2 regions of the Tardiphaga sp. 285_C5_N1_2 genome follow, and region 1 is predicted to be linked to the other one. Evidence: riboswitches for the same ligand, from Rfam matches in the RefSeq annotation. Region 1 holds a riboswitch; the other holds the start of a gene.
The links. A riboswitch is a leader RNA that binds a small molecule or an ion and turns the genes downstream of it on or off. The one in region 1 is predicted to bind cobalamin.
Positions count from the first base shown of each region.

Region 1 (7,659 bases):
GAGACCGCCGCGGCGAAACGATTGGCGGGAGAGGCTGAGACGGGTGAGCTCCGCGGCGTCGGGGACGCTGACGAGTTGTGAAGACGTGGGTTTGGCAAAGTCCTCCTCACTCAACTCGTCGGGCATAGTTGCCACTACCGCCGTATTGAGGGTGAGATCGGGCTTGGTCTCGGCCAATCTGGGAAGCAGCAGCCACCCCGTCAGGGCGACAACCGCCATTGCCGGCAATGCGATGATCAACACCCGTTCGAGCTGTTTCGCCATCTCCGTCGCCCTGTGGGGCGCTGCGACCAAGGCCATCCGGGTCGAGCGCGCATGCTTCAGACGCAATTGGCACTCACCTACCTAGATAAGAAATCGCGGCGACGCCGAAATGTTCCGGCTCGCGGGAAAAATCGCCTTCGAGACAGCCCCGGTAGCGCACGAGCAGCGCCCAAAATGGGGGTGGCAAAAGCGGGCACATGCTGGCAAAAACCGATGCCGGCCAGCGGCCCTCCCGATCGAAAAGGCACCTCACGAATGCGCATTCTCTGCACCAATGACGACGGCATTCACGCCCCCGGCCTGAAGATCATCGAGCAGATCGCCAAGGAATTGTCCGATGATGTCTGGGTGGTGGCGCCCGAGCTCGATCAGTCCGGTGTGTCGCATTCATTGTCGCTGAACGATCCGTTGCGGCTGCGCGAAGTCGGCCCCCGGCATTATGCCGTGCGCGGCACGCCGACCGACTGCGTCATCATGGGCGCGCGTCATATCCTGAAAGACAAGCAGCCGGATCTCGTATTGTCCGGCGTCAACAAGGGCCGGAACGTCGCCGAGGACGTGGTCTATTCCGGTACCATTGCTGGAGCGCTCGAGGGCACCATTCTCGGCATCCCGTCGGTGGCGTTGAGCCAGGAATTCTCGATGGAAACGCGTCACAATCCGCAATGGGAGACCGCGCTGAAATTCGGACCTGACGTGCTGCGTAAGGTCATCAAGGCGAGCGTGCCGAAGAACACCGTCATCAACGTCAACTTCCCGGCCTGCGCGGCCGACGAGGTGAAAGGTGTCGTTGTCACCCGGCAGGGCAAGCGCAATCAGGGCTTTCTGCGCGTCGATGAGCGGCGCGATGGCCGCAACAATCCGTATTTCTGGATCGGTTTCGAGCGCATCGTCGCCGCGGAAGCCCCGCTGGAGGGTACCGATCTCGCAGCGCTTGCTGCGCGCTATGTCTCGGTCACGCCGCTGCGTCTCGATCGCACGGATGATGTATTCTCCGAAGCGCTGACCAAGGCGCTTGGCTGAGAGTTGGAAATAGGCGAGTGGGCTCGCCTAGACCGCGACGCCCTTGAGCGTCGTTGACAGCACCTGCGCCAGCGTTTCCATCTGGAACGGCTTCTGCAGCGTCGGGCGGTCACGAAATTCTTCCGGCAGGCCTTGCGCGCCGTAGCCAGTCGCGAAGATGAACGGGCGGTTGCGCGATGCGATCACTTCCGCGACCGGCGAAATCACCTTGCCGTTGACGTTGACGTCGAGGATCGCAATGTCGAACTTGGCAGACCCAGCCAGCTTGATCGCTTCGTTGATGTCACCGGCTTCGGCGGCTACGCTATAGCCGAGTTCCTCGAGCATATCGGCGACCATCATGCGGATCATGACCTCGTCTTCGACCAGGAAGACGGAGCCGCCCGGCGGGTTCGTTGCAGTCATGGCCGGTTTCCTTGCCCCAATCCTCTGAACAAAATCGCAAATTCCCGGGTTGAACGCAATCTCGACGCATTGCCATTTTCGTGACCCAAAGACGCATGTCGCGTGTTCGGTACCAGATAGAGCAAGATCAGGATTTCAGCGCCCCGCCCATAACAGGCTGGTATGTTGCTGGTTCCGCGCGCGGAACAATAAAAGTTGTCGTTAGGCTATCCCGGTTCCGATCGCAGAAATACATCAATCTATCTTTGCTAGATCGAGAGTGTTTCTAACCTGTGCTGCGTGAGGCATTTCCATGATTACCGTCGGACAGCCGCCTGAACAGATGACCTTTCAGCTTGGTCTGCGGCGCCGTGGGATCAGCGATCGGCTGGTGCTGCGCGCAATGGAGGATATTCCGCGTGATTGCTTCGTCGAGCCGAACGATCGCGCCCATGCCTGGCGGGATACGGCCTTGGCCATTGCCTGCGGTCAGACCATCAGCCAGCCCTTCGTGGTGGCCTATATGACCGAACAACTGCAATTGAATGCTGGTCACCGTGTGCTCGAGGTCGGCACGGGATCGGGCTACCAGGCCGCGATCCTGTCAAAGCTCGTCCGGGACGTGCTCAGCATTGAGCGTTATCGCACGCTGGCCGATGCCGCCCGGACCCGGTTGGAGGCACTCGGCCTCCACAATATCGAGGTCATGCTCGGCGACGGCCTCAACCCGGCTGCCAATTTGGGATCGTTTGACCGGATCGTCGTGACCGCCGCTGTGGAGGAGGTGCCCGCGGCGCTGACCGACCGACTTGAGGAGGACGGTATTCTGATTGCGCCGGTTGGTCCTCACAATGGCGTCCAGACCCTGGTCCGGATCCGCAAAACCGGGGATGGATTGGAGCGAAAGGAGCTGGTGGACGTGCGTTTTGTGCCAGCGCTGCCGGGCATCGCGCGCGAACTCTGAAAAAAGTTCGTGAACGACTGTCACGTGTTGGTCGCAAGGTTAAAGGCTTGGTAACGGAGACGGTGTTTACTCAATTCAGTTGTTTGTTGCGTATGAGTGAGTAACCAATGTCCAGCGTTGTCGAGTTGCTTTACTCGCGTCGCGCTCCGCAGGTCGCGGTGCTGGCGCTGATGTCTATCGGTTTTGCCGGCTGCAGCGCCGACATGCAGACACGCCTATCTCAGAATCCAAGTTTTGACTCGGGGCAGTCCCGTGGCTTTGGCTGGCAGGGCGAAACCACCGGCTCTGTGCCGCAGCGGGCACCACGTGCGCCGGTCGAGCGCCAGGAACTGCCGCAGTATCAGCGTCCGGCCTATAATCCGCAGCCGCAGTATCAATCCCAGCCTTTGCCGCCGCCGATCTCGGCGCCGCAGTCCTATCCGACAGCCCGTCCGGTTGCATCGGCTGCTCCCGTCAGCGGGGGCGGCAACGGTATGTATACGCCGCCGCCCGCACGTGCGCCGATCGAAACCACCGGCTCCACGGCACCGCGCTCGGTTGCAGCGACCAACGGCCTTGCCCGTGATGGCGGCACCTCGATCATCGTCGGCACCAGCGATACGCTCGATGGTCTGGCGAAACGCTACAACGTCTCGTCGGCTGCGATCCTGCAGGCCAATGGCTACAAGGGGCCGCGCGCGCTGTCGCCCGGCCAGTCGCTGATCATTCCGCGTCAGGGCGCCGCGGCAACTCCGGCCGTTGCTGCTGCTCCGAGCAAACCTGCCGTCGGCACATCGACCACGCATTTCGTCAATCGCGGCGATACGCTGATGAGCATCTCGCGTCGGAACAACGTGTCGGTCGCCGAACTCGCGCGCGCCAATGGTCTGGCGCCGACTGCCCAATTGAAGCTCGGCTCCAAGATCACGGTACCCGGTGCGCGTACGGCCAACGCAGCTCCTGTAGCCGCGCCGCTCGCTGCGCCCGTCGCAGCCGTGACGGCCGCTCCGGCTGGCGCGGTCACGTCCGCTGCCGTGGCCCGTGTTGCGTCTGCCGAACCCGCACAGAAGGCCCGCCTGGCAAGTGCCACGACGACGCCTGAAGAAACCACGCCGGAATCGCCGACTAAAGCCGCTGACGCAACCGGCGCTTTGCCGACGTTCCGTTGGCCGGTGCGCGGCCGCGTGGTCACAGGCTACGGCGCCAAGACCAATGGCAAGTCCAACGACGGCATCAACGTCGCCGTGCCGGAAGGCACGCCGATCAAGGCTGCCGAAGATGGCGTCGTTGCCTATTCCGGCAACGAGCTGAAGGGTTACGGCAATCTGGTCCTCGTTCGTCACTCCAACGGCTACGTCACCGCATATGCCCATGCGAGTGAGCTGATGGTGAAGCGTGGCGAGACCATCAAGCGCGGTCAGGTGATCGGCAAGTCCGGCCAGTCCGGTGAGGTTACTTCGCCGCAGCTTCACTTCGAGATCCGCAAGGGCTCGTCGCCGGTCGATCCGCTGCAGTTCCTCAACGGGGCGTAAGCGCAGTCCACGAAGTGTAGTTCGCATTTAAGCAAGCCCGGCCTCGTGCCGGGCTTGATGCGTTTGATCTCGGGGCTACGGCCCACTCCAGCTCCGGAGTCTTCAACGCGCTGCTGCGAGTGGGCAGCTTGCGCGCGCAAGCTCGGTTGACTGCCGCGCGATGTTGCCCATATGTGGACATGTCGTGGTTCTTCGGGAAGGTTTGCCCGAAGCTAAGAGGGAAGCCGGTGAGGCGTTAAGCCAAGGCCGGAGCTGCCCCCGCAACTGTAAGCGGTGAGCCGCTGTCCATTAAAGTCACTGAGACCCGCAAAGGTTTTGGGAAGGCCGGACGGCAGCATTGACCCGCAAGCCAGGAGACCTGCCTCGACAACATAAACGTCCTCGGGCGGGGTGTCCCGGTGGTGCGGTTGCGATTCCGCGACTGCCGTCGTGGAATCCAGACGTGTCACTTTGGCCTTTTGCCCCCAATCATTGGGGTTAAGCCATGTCTACTGTGTCAAAGTCTACTTCTTCCAAGTCTTCTGCCAAATCTACGTCCTCGCTTCCTGTTGCTACATTGGGAACGCCACGGATCGGTCCGCGGCGTGAGCTCAAGATGGCGCTGGAAAGCTATTGGTCCGGTGCAATCGACGAGAATGCGCTGATCGATGTCGGCGTCGGGCTGCGTGCCGCAAACTGGGCACGTCAGAAGTCGCTTGGGATCACGGTCATGCCGTCGAACGACTTCTCGTTCTACGATCAGGTACTCGATACCAGCGTCATGGTAGGCGCCATTCCGAAGGTCTATGGCTGGAAGGGCGGAGACGTTTCCTTCGCGACCTATTTTGCCATGGCACGTGGATCACAAGGCACCGCGCATGACGAGGCCTGTACGCATGGGTCTCATGATGCGTCCCACGGCGTGCCAGCGCAGGAGATGACCAAGTGGTTTGATACCAACTACCATTTCATGGTCCCGGAGGTGACGCCGGATCAGACGTTTAGTCTCGCATCGCGCAAGCCGATCAAGGAGTACGAAGAGGCGAGATCGCTGGGCTATCAGACACGACCTGTGCTGGTTGGGCCTGTGACCTATCTGAAACTGGCCAAGAGTGCGGATGCGTCATTCGATCCGGTGACGCTGCTCGACAGATTGCTGCCTGTTTACGTCGAGGTGCTCGGGGAATTGGCCGACAGAGGCGCCGAATGGGTACAACTGGACGAGCCGTGTCTGGTGCTCGATCTCGACGCACCGGCCCAGCAGGCGCTGCAGCGGACTTACGCCGCCTTTGCAGAAGCGGTCCCGCAACTCAGGATCATGCTGAACACTTATTTTGGCGAACTTGGCGACAACCTCGATCTGGCCCTGTCGCTTCCCGTCGCCGGGCTTCATCTCGATCTGGTCCGCGCGCAGGACCAGTTCGATGAAGTCGCTGCGAAGGCGCCCAAAGACATGGTCCTCTCGCTCGGCGTGATCGATGGACGTAATATATGGCGGTCCGATCTGTCCAGTCTGCTCGATGGGTTGGAACCCATGGTCGATCTCCTGGGGCGGGATCGCGTTGAGCTGGCGCCGTCCTGCTCACTGCTGCATGTGCCGATTGATCTCGGCCTTGAGACCGAGCTCGATCCGGACGTCAGAAGCTGGCTGGCCTTTTCAGTCCAGAAAATGGAGGAACTGGCGGCGCTCGGATCCGCCTTGGCTGGTAGTCGCGCGGATGTCGCCGCAAAGCTCGCTGCGTCGGATGCGGCGGCGGCTGCGCGACTGGCGTCGTCGAAGATCCACGATCTTGCGGTCGCCAAACGCGTAGCCTCTGTTGACGCGACCATGCGTCGTCGGGGCAGTGACTTTGCCACGCGCGCTGCCGAACAGCACCGACGCTTCAAACTGCCGGCATTTCCGACAACGACCATCGGCTCGTTTCCGCAGACCGCGGAAGTGAGAAACGCTCGCGGGGCCCATGTCAGGGGCACGCTCAGCGATGCTGCCTACAAGACGTTCCTGCAGAACCAGACGGCGAGGGCGGTGCGCTGGCAGGAGAATATCGGTCTCGACGTGCTGGTGCATGGCGAGTTCGAGCGCAACGACATGGTGCAGTATTTTGGCGAACAGCTCGCCGGCTTCGCCTTCACCAAATACGGCTGGGTGCAGTCCTACGGTTCCCGCTGCGTGCGGCCACCTGTGCTGTTCGGCGACGTGTCCCGGCCGCATCCCATGACAGTCGAATGGTGGCAGTACTCGCAGTCGCTCACCGAGCGGCCGATGAAGGCGATGCTGACAGGGCCCGTCACGATTCTGAACTGGTCATTCGTGCGTGACGACATTCCCCGCGAAGTTGCGTGTCGCCAGATCGCGCTCGCGATACGCGATGAGGTGCTCGATCTGGAAAAGGCTGGGGCCGGTATGATCCAGATCGACGAAGCGGCACTCCGCGAAGGGCTTCCGCTGCGCAAATCGGAATGGAAATCCTATCTCGATTGGGCCGTGGAGAGCTTCCGTATCTGTTCGTCGGGTGTGCGTGACGACACGCAGATCCATACGCATATGTGCTACTCGGAGTTCAACGACATCATCGACGCTATCGGTGCCATGGACGCCGACGTGATCTCCATCGAAACGTCACGGTCGAAGATGGAACTGCTCGATGCGTTCAGGACCTACAAGTATCCAAACGAGATAGGTCCCGGGGTCTATGACATCCACTCGCCGCGGGTGCCTGAAACGCGCGATATGGTCGATCTGCTCAAGCTTGCGCGGCAGCGGCTGGCGGACTCCCAGCTCTGGATCAATCCCGATTGTGGACTGAAAACCCGCAAATGGGAGGAGGTGCGGCCTGCGCTCGTGAATATGGTCGCGGCGGCACGTGAGTTGCGAAGTCTCGCCTAGGGCGAGTCGAATGCCGCCCCGTTGTCATGACGGGGCGGCATTTGCCTTTACTTTGTGGGCAGCTTCACGCCCAGGCGTCCTGCGAGTTCTTGTACGAACTGCCAAGCCACGCGACCTGATCGCGAGCCGCGGGTGGTCGACCATTCCAGCGCGTCGCGTTCCAGTTCGGCGGCGTCGGTCTTGAGGCCATAGTGGCTGCAATAGCCGCGCACCATGTCGAGATATTCGTCCTGGCTGCATTTGTGGAAGCCGAGCCAGAGGCCGAAACGATCCGACAGCGACACCTTCTCTTCGACCGCTTCGCCGGGATTGATCGCGGTCGAGCGTTCGTTCTCGATCATCTCGCGCGCCAGAAGATGGCGGCGGTTCGAGGTCGCATAGAGGATCACGTTGTCCGGCCGGCCTTCGATGCCGCCTTCCAATACGGCTTTCAGCGATTTGTAGGACGCATCGTTGCCGTCGAAAGAAAGATCATCGCAGAACACGATGAAATAGAAATCCGAGGCGCGGATCTGTTCCATCAGCGCCGGCAGGCTCTCGATGTCCTCGCGATGAATCTCGACCAGCTTGAGACGACCAGCGACGGACTTGCTGGCATTGACCGAGGCATGCGCGGCCTTGACCAGCGATGACTTGCCCATGCCGCG
Region 1 covers NZ_CP197241.1:3,051,492-3,059,150, reverse strand. Annotated here, with positions in the region: gene AB7951_RS14610 (hypothetical protein) at 1-264, opposite strand, end outside; gene surE (5'/3'-nucleotidase SurE) at 520-1,287, shown strand; gene AB7951_RS14600 (response regulator) at 1,315-1,692, opposite strand; gene AB7951_RS14595 (protein-L-isoaspartate(D-aspartate) O-methyltransferase) at 1,985-2,635, shown strand; gene AB7951_RS14590 (peptidoglycan DD-metalloendopeptidase family protein) at 2,743-4,146, shown strand; cobalamin riboswitch at 4,315-4,526, shown strand; gene metE (5-methyltetrahydropteroyltriglutamate--homocysteine S-methyltransferase) at 4,631-7,012, shown strand; gene AB7951_RS14580 (ATP-binding protein) at 7,060-7,659, opposite strand, start outside.

Region 2 (7,659 bases), 1.7 Mb from region 1:
GCGGTGCGATGAGGCCGATGAAGCCGATCGTGCCGGTGACTGCGACGGCGCCGCCAACGCCGAGTGCGACGCCAAGAATCACCAGCAGGCGCAGGCGGCTCACATGGACACCGAGGCTCTGTGCGGTCTCTTCGCCGAGGCTCAATGCACGAAAGGCCGAGCGCTGGCTCATCAAAATGATTGCGCCGGCGACAATGAACGGCAGCGCCAGCGTGACGTGACGGAAGCTGCGGTCTTCCAGCGAGCCGAGCAGCCAGAACGCGATCTCAAGTGCGGCAAAGGGATTGGGAGACAGGTTCATCACCAGCGCCGTCGCGGCACCTGCTAGGCTGGAGATTGCGAGACCCGCGAGGATCAGCAGCAGCAGACCCGCATTGCGGCCGGCGATGCCGAGCAGCACGAACACCGACAGGAACGCCATCGTGATGCCGGCAACAGGCAGCGCCCATGAGCGGACATCGGCCAAACCGAGCGAGATCATCAGCACCGCGCCGAAGGCCGCGGATTGCGGCGCGCCGAACAGGGACGGCGAGGCGAGGGGATTGCGCAGAAGGCCCTGCAGCGCGGCACCGGACAGGCCGAGGATCGCGCCGATGGCCAGTGCGAGGATCGCGCGCGGCAGGCGGATTTCACGCACGATGATCTGCTGCACGTCGCTGCCACCGCCGAACAACGCATCGAGCACCGTCAGCGGCGAGAGCTTGACAGGTCCCGTGCCGAGCGAGCCCAGCGCCAGCAGCGTCACAAGACCGACGAGCGCGATGGTCGCGATCGTCCGGCGGCGTACTGCTGGCGCTGCGGTTACCATGTGGCGTTGAAGCCTGCGTAAGCCGCAGGTCCCGTGGTGCCGAAGTTCAGCACTTCCTGATAGTGCTCATTCAGGATGTTCTCACCGCGGGCGAAGACCTTCCAGGTCGCATCGATCTTGTACTCGGTATAGAGATCGACGCGGGTATAGGCATCCACCTGACCGACCTGATTGGCACTGCTGAAGCGCTTCGATACCGTGGTGACGCGCGGCTCGATCATCCACTTGTCGGTCGGCGTGATCGTGAGTGCGAAGCGGGCGAAGTTCTTGGGACGACGTGCCAGCACTGTATCATTGCCGAGATCTTGCGCGTGCAGGTAGGTGTAGGCTGCGTTGAACTTCATCAGGCCCGGAATAACGTCCACATTGGCGCCAACTTCGAGACCATTCGTTTCGGCGCGTGCGACGTTGATGTAGCAGCCTGTGGTTTGGGCAACGGGACACGAACCGGGGCTTCCCGTCGGCGTCACGAAGTTGATCAGATTGCTGTAGTCGTTCGAGAAGCCCGTCAGCGAGACCACCACGCGGCCATTGAAAAGGCTCTGATCGACGCCGGCGTCGTAGCCGAAGCTTTGCTCCGGGCTGAGCGTCGGCGTGCCGTTTGCCGTTGAATACAGCTGGAACAGTGTCGGTGCCTTGGCGCCGGTACCTGCGCTGGTGTGGAACTTGGTGCCGGTTTCTGCAATCGTATAGGCGGCCGTGGCACGCCATGTCTCGAAGCGCCCGACATCCACGACGTCGTCCACGCGGCCGCCCAATGTGATGTTGAGACGTTCGCCTACGGGGACCGACCACAGCGCGAAGACCGAATTGGTATCCTGGCGTTTCGCCAGCGCGGGTGTGATAGCGGCCGGTATCGGCAGGATGGCGGTCGTGTAGGTCTTGGCTGTCTCGCTCTGCGTCTTGGCGCCGTAGATCAGCGAGCCAAATGCGCCGAGCTTCAGGTTTGCCTGATATTCTGCGCCGAGGCTGTCACCATTGTAGTCGAGAATATTGGTCGTGGTGTTCTGCGGCAGCATGTTGGTGCGATAGGTTACGTCATAGTTCGAACGCTCGGTATGCGTGTTCGACACGGTGACATTATGCGTGAGAATGCCGCCGAATGAATCCAGTGAGACGCGGCCGTAAACGGTTTGCAGCAGGCGCGTGACATTTGAAGGCGTGTCGGGAAGCTGCACGGCTCTCGACGTCGGACTGAAAGTGCCGTCATAGGCGGCTCGCGTGAAGGATGACACGAAGCCGGATTCCAGCCGGATGCCTTCGCCGGCATCGTAGCCGATCCTGGCCGATCCGCCGACGCGATCAAAGCCGTCGCGTTCGAGATTGGGGTACAGCGCTTCAAACTGAGGGATGCGATAGCCGAAGCGCGAGAAACCGTTCGAATGCTGACCGCCACCTGTGAAAGCGTAGGACCACGGACCGTTGGAGCCGGTCAGCGATCCCTGCGTCATGACAGTGCCATAGCTGCCGGCTTCGGTGCGTACGTTAACTTGCGCAGGGCCCGAGCCCTTCTTGGTAATGATATTAATCACGCCGCCCATGGCGTCTGATCCATAGAGTGCGCTCTGCGGGCCCTTCAGGACTTCGATGCGCTCCATCGCCGAAGGCGTGAACATGGCGAATTCGAAATCGCCGGACGCCGCCGTGGGATCATTGACGCGGATGCCGTCGATCATCACCAGCGTCTGGCCGGTGTTGCCGCCGCGCAGGCGGACATTGGTGGTGCCGCCAGGGCCGCCGGTTTCGGTGATGTCGAGACCGGGCACGGTGCGCAGCGCATCGACCAGAGAGCCGGGATTGCTGGTCGCAATGGTCTCGCCTGACACGACGCTGATCGAACTGCCAGTGCGATTGAGTTGTTCGGGTGCTCTGTCCGCCGTCACTACGATTTCGGAGAGCTGCTCGGCACTGGACTGCGCATGCGCAGCACTGTGAGAGCAGGACAGAACAACAACGGCCGCAGTGCCTGCGGCCAAATTCCGGATAGTCATTTAACCCCTTCCGTCGACCCACCGTCGAACGAGTGTGAAACTCGTTACCGGCCGGTCTCCTGGCTCGCGGTGGTCTCCCGGTCCGCCTTCCCGAATCTGCGATGCAAATTCAGTGGCTTTGTGGACCTGGAATGGCCGCTTACAGTTGCGGGGGCAGCCGCGGCATAGGGGATATTTCCCCGCACCGCATTCCCGTTTCACCTCCTCGCGGAGGCACCGATAACGACAGACAGGAAGCACAGCGCGCCGCGCGGTGCAACAGCCATCGCCGCGTTGTGGACTCTATTGCTCGTGCTGTAGCGCGGCGAGCACGTCGTCGGGGCGCTCGACCATCATCATGTGGCCAGTGCCCGGCAGAATCACCGTGCGGGCGTTTTTCAAGGCGGCGGCCAGGGTCTTGCCAGCCTTGGCGGGAGTCATCATGTCCCGCTCGCCGAGGATGAGCGTGACCGGGATTTCGAGCTGGGCCGCAGCAGTCAGCGCATTCTGGTATGTATTGCAGGCGTTGAGATCGGCGAACAGCACGCCCGGCTTCGTGGCTTCCAGCACGCGCTGCGCGCCGCTATGCATCCACAACCCCGGCGCGAGACTGCCGCCGAGTTCGGCGCGAAAGCCGAGCCCCCAGATTGACACCATGTCGATGGCGGAGTGCTGATTGGCTTCGGCATCCTTCAACAGATCCGGGCCGACGGTCATCGTCCCTGCCGTGCCCATCAGGTCGAGGCGCGTGACTTTACGGGGATGCCGCGCTGCGGTCTCCAGCGCAATCAGCGAGCCCATGGAATGGCCGATCAGCCGCGCAGTCTTTGTGCCCGCTGCCTCGATCAATGCTGCGGTCCAGTCTGCGAGATCGGCGATGGTCGTGAGCGCTTCACCTTGTGAGCGACCATGGCCGGGCAGATCCGGCGCCAGTACGGCGAAGCCATGATGCGCGAACCAGCGCGTATGCAGCGCCCACGTCGAGTGATCGAAGCCGGCGCCGTGGATCATCACGACGACCGGGAGCGATGGATCGAACGTGCGGCCGCCATTCGCGATATAGGTCTCGTGACCGTTGACGGTGAGTTGCATCGCTCAGCCCTTCTGCGAGATGCGCAGCGCCTGCGCGAGGTCATCGATGATGTCATCGGCGGCTTCGATGCCGACTGAGAGGCGGATCAGCTCCTCGCCGATGCCGGCGGCCTTGAGCTGTTCGGCATCCATCTGCTGATGCGTGGTGCTTCCGGGATGAATGACCAGTGTCTTGGCGTCGCCGACATTGGCGAGATGGCTGGTCAGCTGCAGTGCCTCAATGAATTTGCGACCGGCATTGCGGCCGCCCTTGATGCCGAAGGAGACGATGGAGCCGGCGCCGCGCGGCAGCAGGCGTTTCGCGAGTTCGTAATCCGGATGGTTCTCCAGCGACGGATGCAGCACCCAGTCGACGGCCTTGTTGGCCGTGAGCGCTGCGAGCACCGCATGTGTATTGGCCATATGGCGCTCCATGCGAATGCCCAGTGTCTCGACGCCTTGCAGAAGCTGGAACGCATTGGTCGGCGAGAGACAGGCGCCGAAATCGCGCAATCCTTCCGTGCGGGCGCGCATGATGAAGGCGGCAGTGCCGAATTGCTCGTCGAAAACGATGCCGTGATAGCCGGCATAGGGTTCGGTGAGTTGCGGGAATTTGCCGGAGGCGTGCCAGTCGAAGCGGCCGCCATCGACGATCACGCCGCCGATAGCGATGCCGTGGCCGCCGATCCATTTGGTGGCGGAGTTCATCACGATGTCGGCGCCGAGCTCGATCGGCCGCGACAGGAATGGCGTCGCGAAAGTATTGTCGATCAGCAGCGGAATCTTCGCGGCATGGGCGATGTCGGCGACGGCGGGTATGTCGAGCACTTCGAGGCCGGGATTGCCGATGGTCTCGCCGATGACCAGTCTCGTGTTCGGCTTGATCGCCCCCTTGAAGGCGTCGAGATCGCGCGGCTTGACGAAACTCGTGGTGATGCCGAAGCGCGGCAGCGTGTGGGCCAGCAAGTTGATGGTGCCGCCATAGAGCGAGGACGACGCCACGATGTGATCGCCGGCATTGAGCAATGTGGCGATGGCGAGATGCAGTGCCGCCATGCCTGACGCGGTGCACACGGCGCCGACGCCGTTTTCGAGTGCGGCGAGTCGCTCTTCCAGCACCGCCGTCGTCGGATTTGAAATGCGCGTATAGATGTGGCCGGCACGTTCGAGATTGAACAGCGCAGCAGCGTGATCCGAATCCTGAAACACATAGGATGTGGTCTGGTAGATCGGCACGGCGCGCGCGCCGGTGATCGCGTCCGGATGCTGGCCGGCATGCAGACTCAGCGTTTCAAAAGCAGGCGGTTTGGGTGCTGGCATGGTCGTTTTATCCCTGGGCACGATTTGCGACATCTATGGCACGAATCGGATGCGAGTGTGAGTCGGCGATATTTCAACTGATGGAACGAAATGCGGAGCGGCGACTTGTAGGAGGTCGATCACGCGGGAGAGTTATCATGAAGAAATTGCTGCTGTGCACTGCGGTTGCCGGTCTCGCGTTTTCATCGGTTGCGGCCGAGGCGAAAGGCTGTATCAAAGGCGCGATCATTGGCGGAATCGCCGGCCACTATGCAGGACATGGCAAGGTCGGCGTCGTTGCGGGGTGCGTGATCGGACGCCACGAGGCCAACAAGGCCGATGCGGAACGGGCGCAGAAGGCGCAGCATCCACAGCCGCCGAACGAGAATGGTCGCATCTAGATCGGCGTTGGTCTCAACGCTGGACGATGTTGCTAAAATTTGATGGACTAGACCGGTTCAGTAGAGCCTCACCCTCATCGGGTTGGGGTTCTTTTCGTCTCTGTACGATACCGGACGAGATTGGGCGTAGACGTGGTGCTGCATCGGGATGTGTTTTGGCTCGGCAAGCAATGGGCCGTGACTGGCTATGGAATTCAGGCTGTCAGCCAGAAGCACAATATGAAGTTCGATATCGAGGTGTCGCAGATCTGGAACGAGGATCTGGATGCGTTGATGCGCGATGAGCCGTGGTTCGATGCGCAGGATTTTGCACAGGCCGTGGATCGCGCGAGGCAGCGTGCGATGGAATCACCGCTGACGTTCAAGCCACCGCTGAGTGATGAACGATAGCGGCAGCGCATCATTGCAGGATTCAAATTTCAAACAGCCACTGTCCTGAAAACATGCGTTCGCATTCTCGCGGCGCTTGCGCGTCCGAGCTATGAGCATTCCCACCTCGCCCCCTTCAAGAGGGCGTGCGGAACGCCGGGTGCCCGTTGCACCCTTGGGCCTGATGCGAATGCGGTCTTCCGCAAGTTAGTGCATCAGGACTTTCGGAAGGCGCGGGGCAAAGATAGTGCCCGGCGTTCCGCATACGGTGTTTTTTCGGCTTGTCTGCGCTTCGCCGTGGCGATCGATCCGTTGCCACTATTAGTGTCCACGAAGGGACAGGGGGCCTCAGACAGTTGGCCGGACGCGTTTCGATTTAGTCGTCCATTACACTGTCTAGGGAGTCTTTCCATCTCAAACCCGGCCGTCTCCATGCCAGTGGCAGTGCTGGCGCAGATCCGTCCTGCCCGAAGACAGACGTCACCCCCAAACCGCGTAACGCCGCACCTCCGGCGTCCACCGCATCCAGCCCCGCGAACGTGACGATCGCGCTCGCCCCTCTCATCGGGGCCGGACAAAGGGGAATATAGTCCATGTAGGGATGTTGTCAATGGAAGATAGGAAAATATGTTTGACGTCTTCCTGCCCCCACACTCGTCATTCCCCGGCAAACCAATTGGTTTGCCTGAGGGCGTGGCCGGCGTAAGCCGGACGCGACCCCGGAATCCCAGCATGTTCAGCAAAACACCTCAAGATTCCGGGTTCGCACTACGCGGCTGTGCCGCTTCGTGCGCCCCGGAATGACGAGCAAGGAGGCCCCGGAATGACAGTGTTGGAGAGGGAACGCAGTCTACAGGCAACGCCGCCGAAAACTGCGGCTTGCTTCTTTCGCCCTCTGCTGCAATCTGGATGGATCACTGTCAGTCACTCCAATTACGAGATTCCACGGATGAGCCAGCTCAAAGTCCATGTCGGCGACTTCACCTTCGACGCGAAATTCGAGGAGAAGGACGCCCCCAAGACCGTCGCCGCCTTCAAGAAGGCGATGCCGTTTGTCAGCCAGGCGATCCATGTGCGCTGGAGCGGCGAGGGCGTCTGGATGCCGCTTGGCGATCTCGATTTCGGCGTGCCCTATGAAAACCACACCAGCTTTCCGGCGCCGGGCCACATCATCCTGTATCCGGGCGGCATCAGCGAGACCGAGATCCTGCTGGCCTATAGCGGCGTGCATTTCGCCAGCAAGATGGGCCAGCTCGCCGGCAACCATTTCATTACGCTGACCTCGAACCTCGAAAATCTGAAAGAGATGGGCAAGACCGTGCTCTGGAAGGGTGCGCAACCCGTCCGTTTCGAGATGGTCTGATGGCCGGGAGCGACTATCCCCGCGATCTGCGCGGCTACGGCCGCAATCCGCCCGATCCGAAATGGCCGGATGGCGCGCGCGTGGCGGTACAGTTCGTCGTCAATTTCGAAGAAGGCGGCGAGAACAACATCCTGCATGGCGACCGCGCCTCGGAAGCGTTTCTCTCGGATGTGCTGGGCGCACAGCCCTGGCCGGGTCAGCGCCATGCCAATATCGAATCCATGTTCGAATATGGCTCGCGCGCCGGCTTCTGGCGGCTATGGCGGATGTTCACCGAGCGCAATATGCCGACCACGGTTTTCGGCGTCGCGACAGCGCTGCAACGCAATCCCGAAATCGTCACCGCCATGCAGGAGGCGAAGTGGGATATCGCCAGCC
Region 2 covers NZ_CP197241.1:1,342,094-1,349,752, forward strand. Annotated here, with positions in the region: gene AB7951_RS06315 (iron ABC transporter permease) at 1-808, opposite strand, end outside; gene AB7951_RS06320 (TonB-dependent receptor domain-containing protein) at 802-2,799, opposite strand; cobalamin riboswitch at 2,832-3,035, opposite strand; gene AB7951_RS06325 (alpha/beta fold hydrolase) at 3,082-3,870, opposite strand; gene AB7951_RS06330 (O-acetylhomoserine aminocarboxypropyltransferase) at 3,874-5,169, opposite strand; gene AB7951_RS06335 (hypothetical protein) at 5,307-5,549, shown strand; gene AB7951_RS06340 (hypothetical protein) at 5,727-5,939, shown strand; gene AB7951_RS06345 (DUF3830 family protein) at 6,868-7,281, shown strand; gene puuE (allantoinase PuuE) at 7,281-7,659, shown strand, end outside.
Region 2: linked by a shared signal. The riboswitch ahead of AB7951_RS06320 (TonB-dependent receptor domain-containing protein) and the one ahead of metE (5-methyltetrahydropteroyltriglutamate--homocysteine S-methyltransferase) in region 1 are both predicted to bind cobalamin.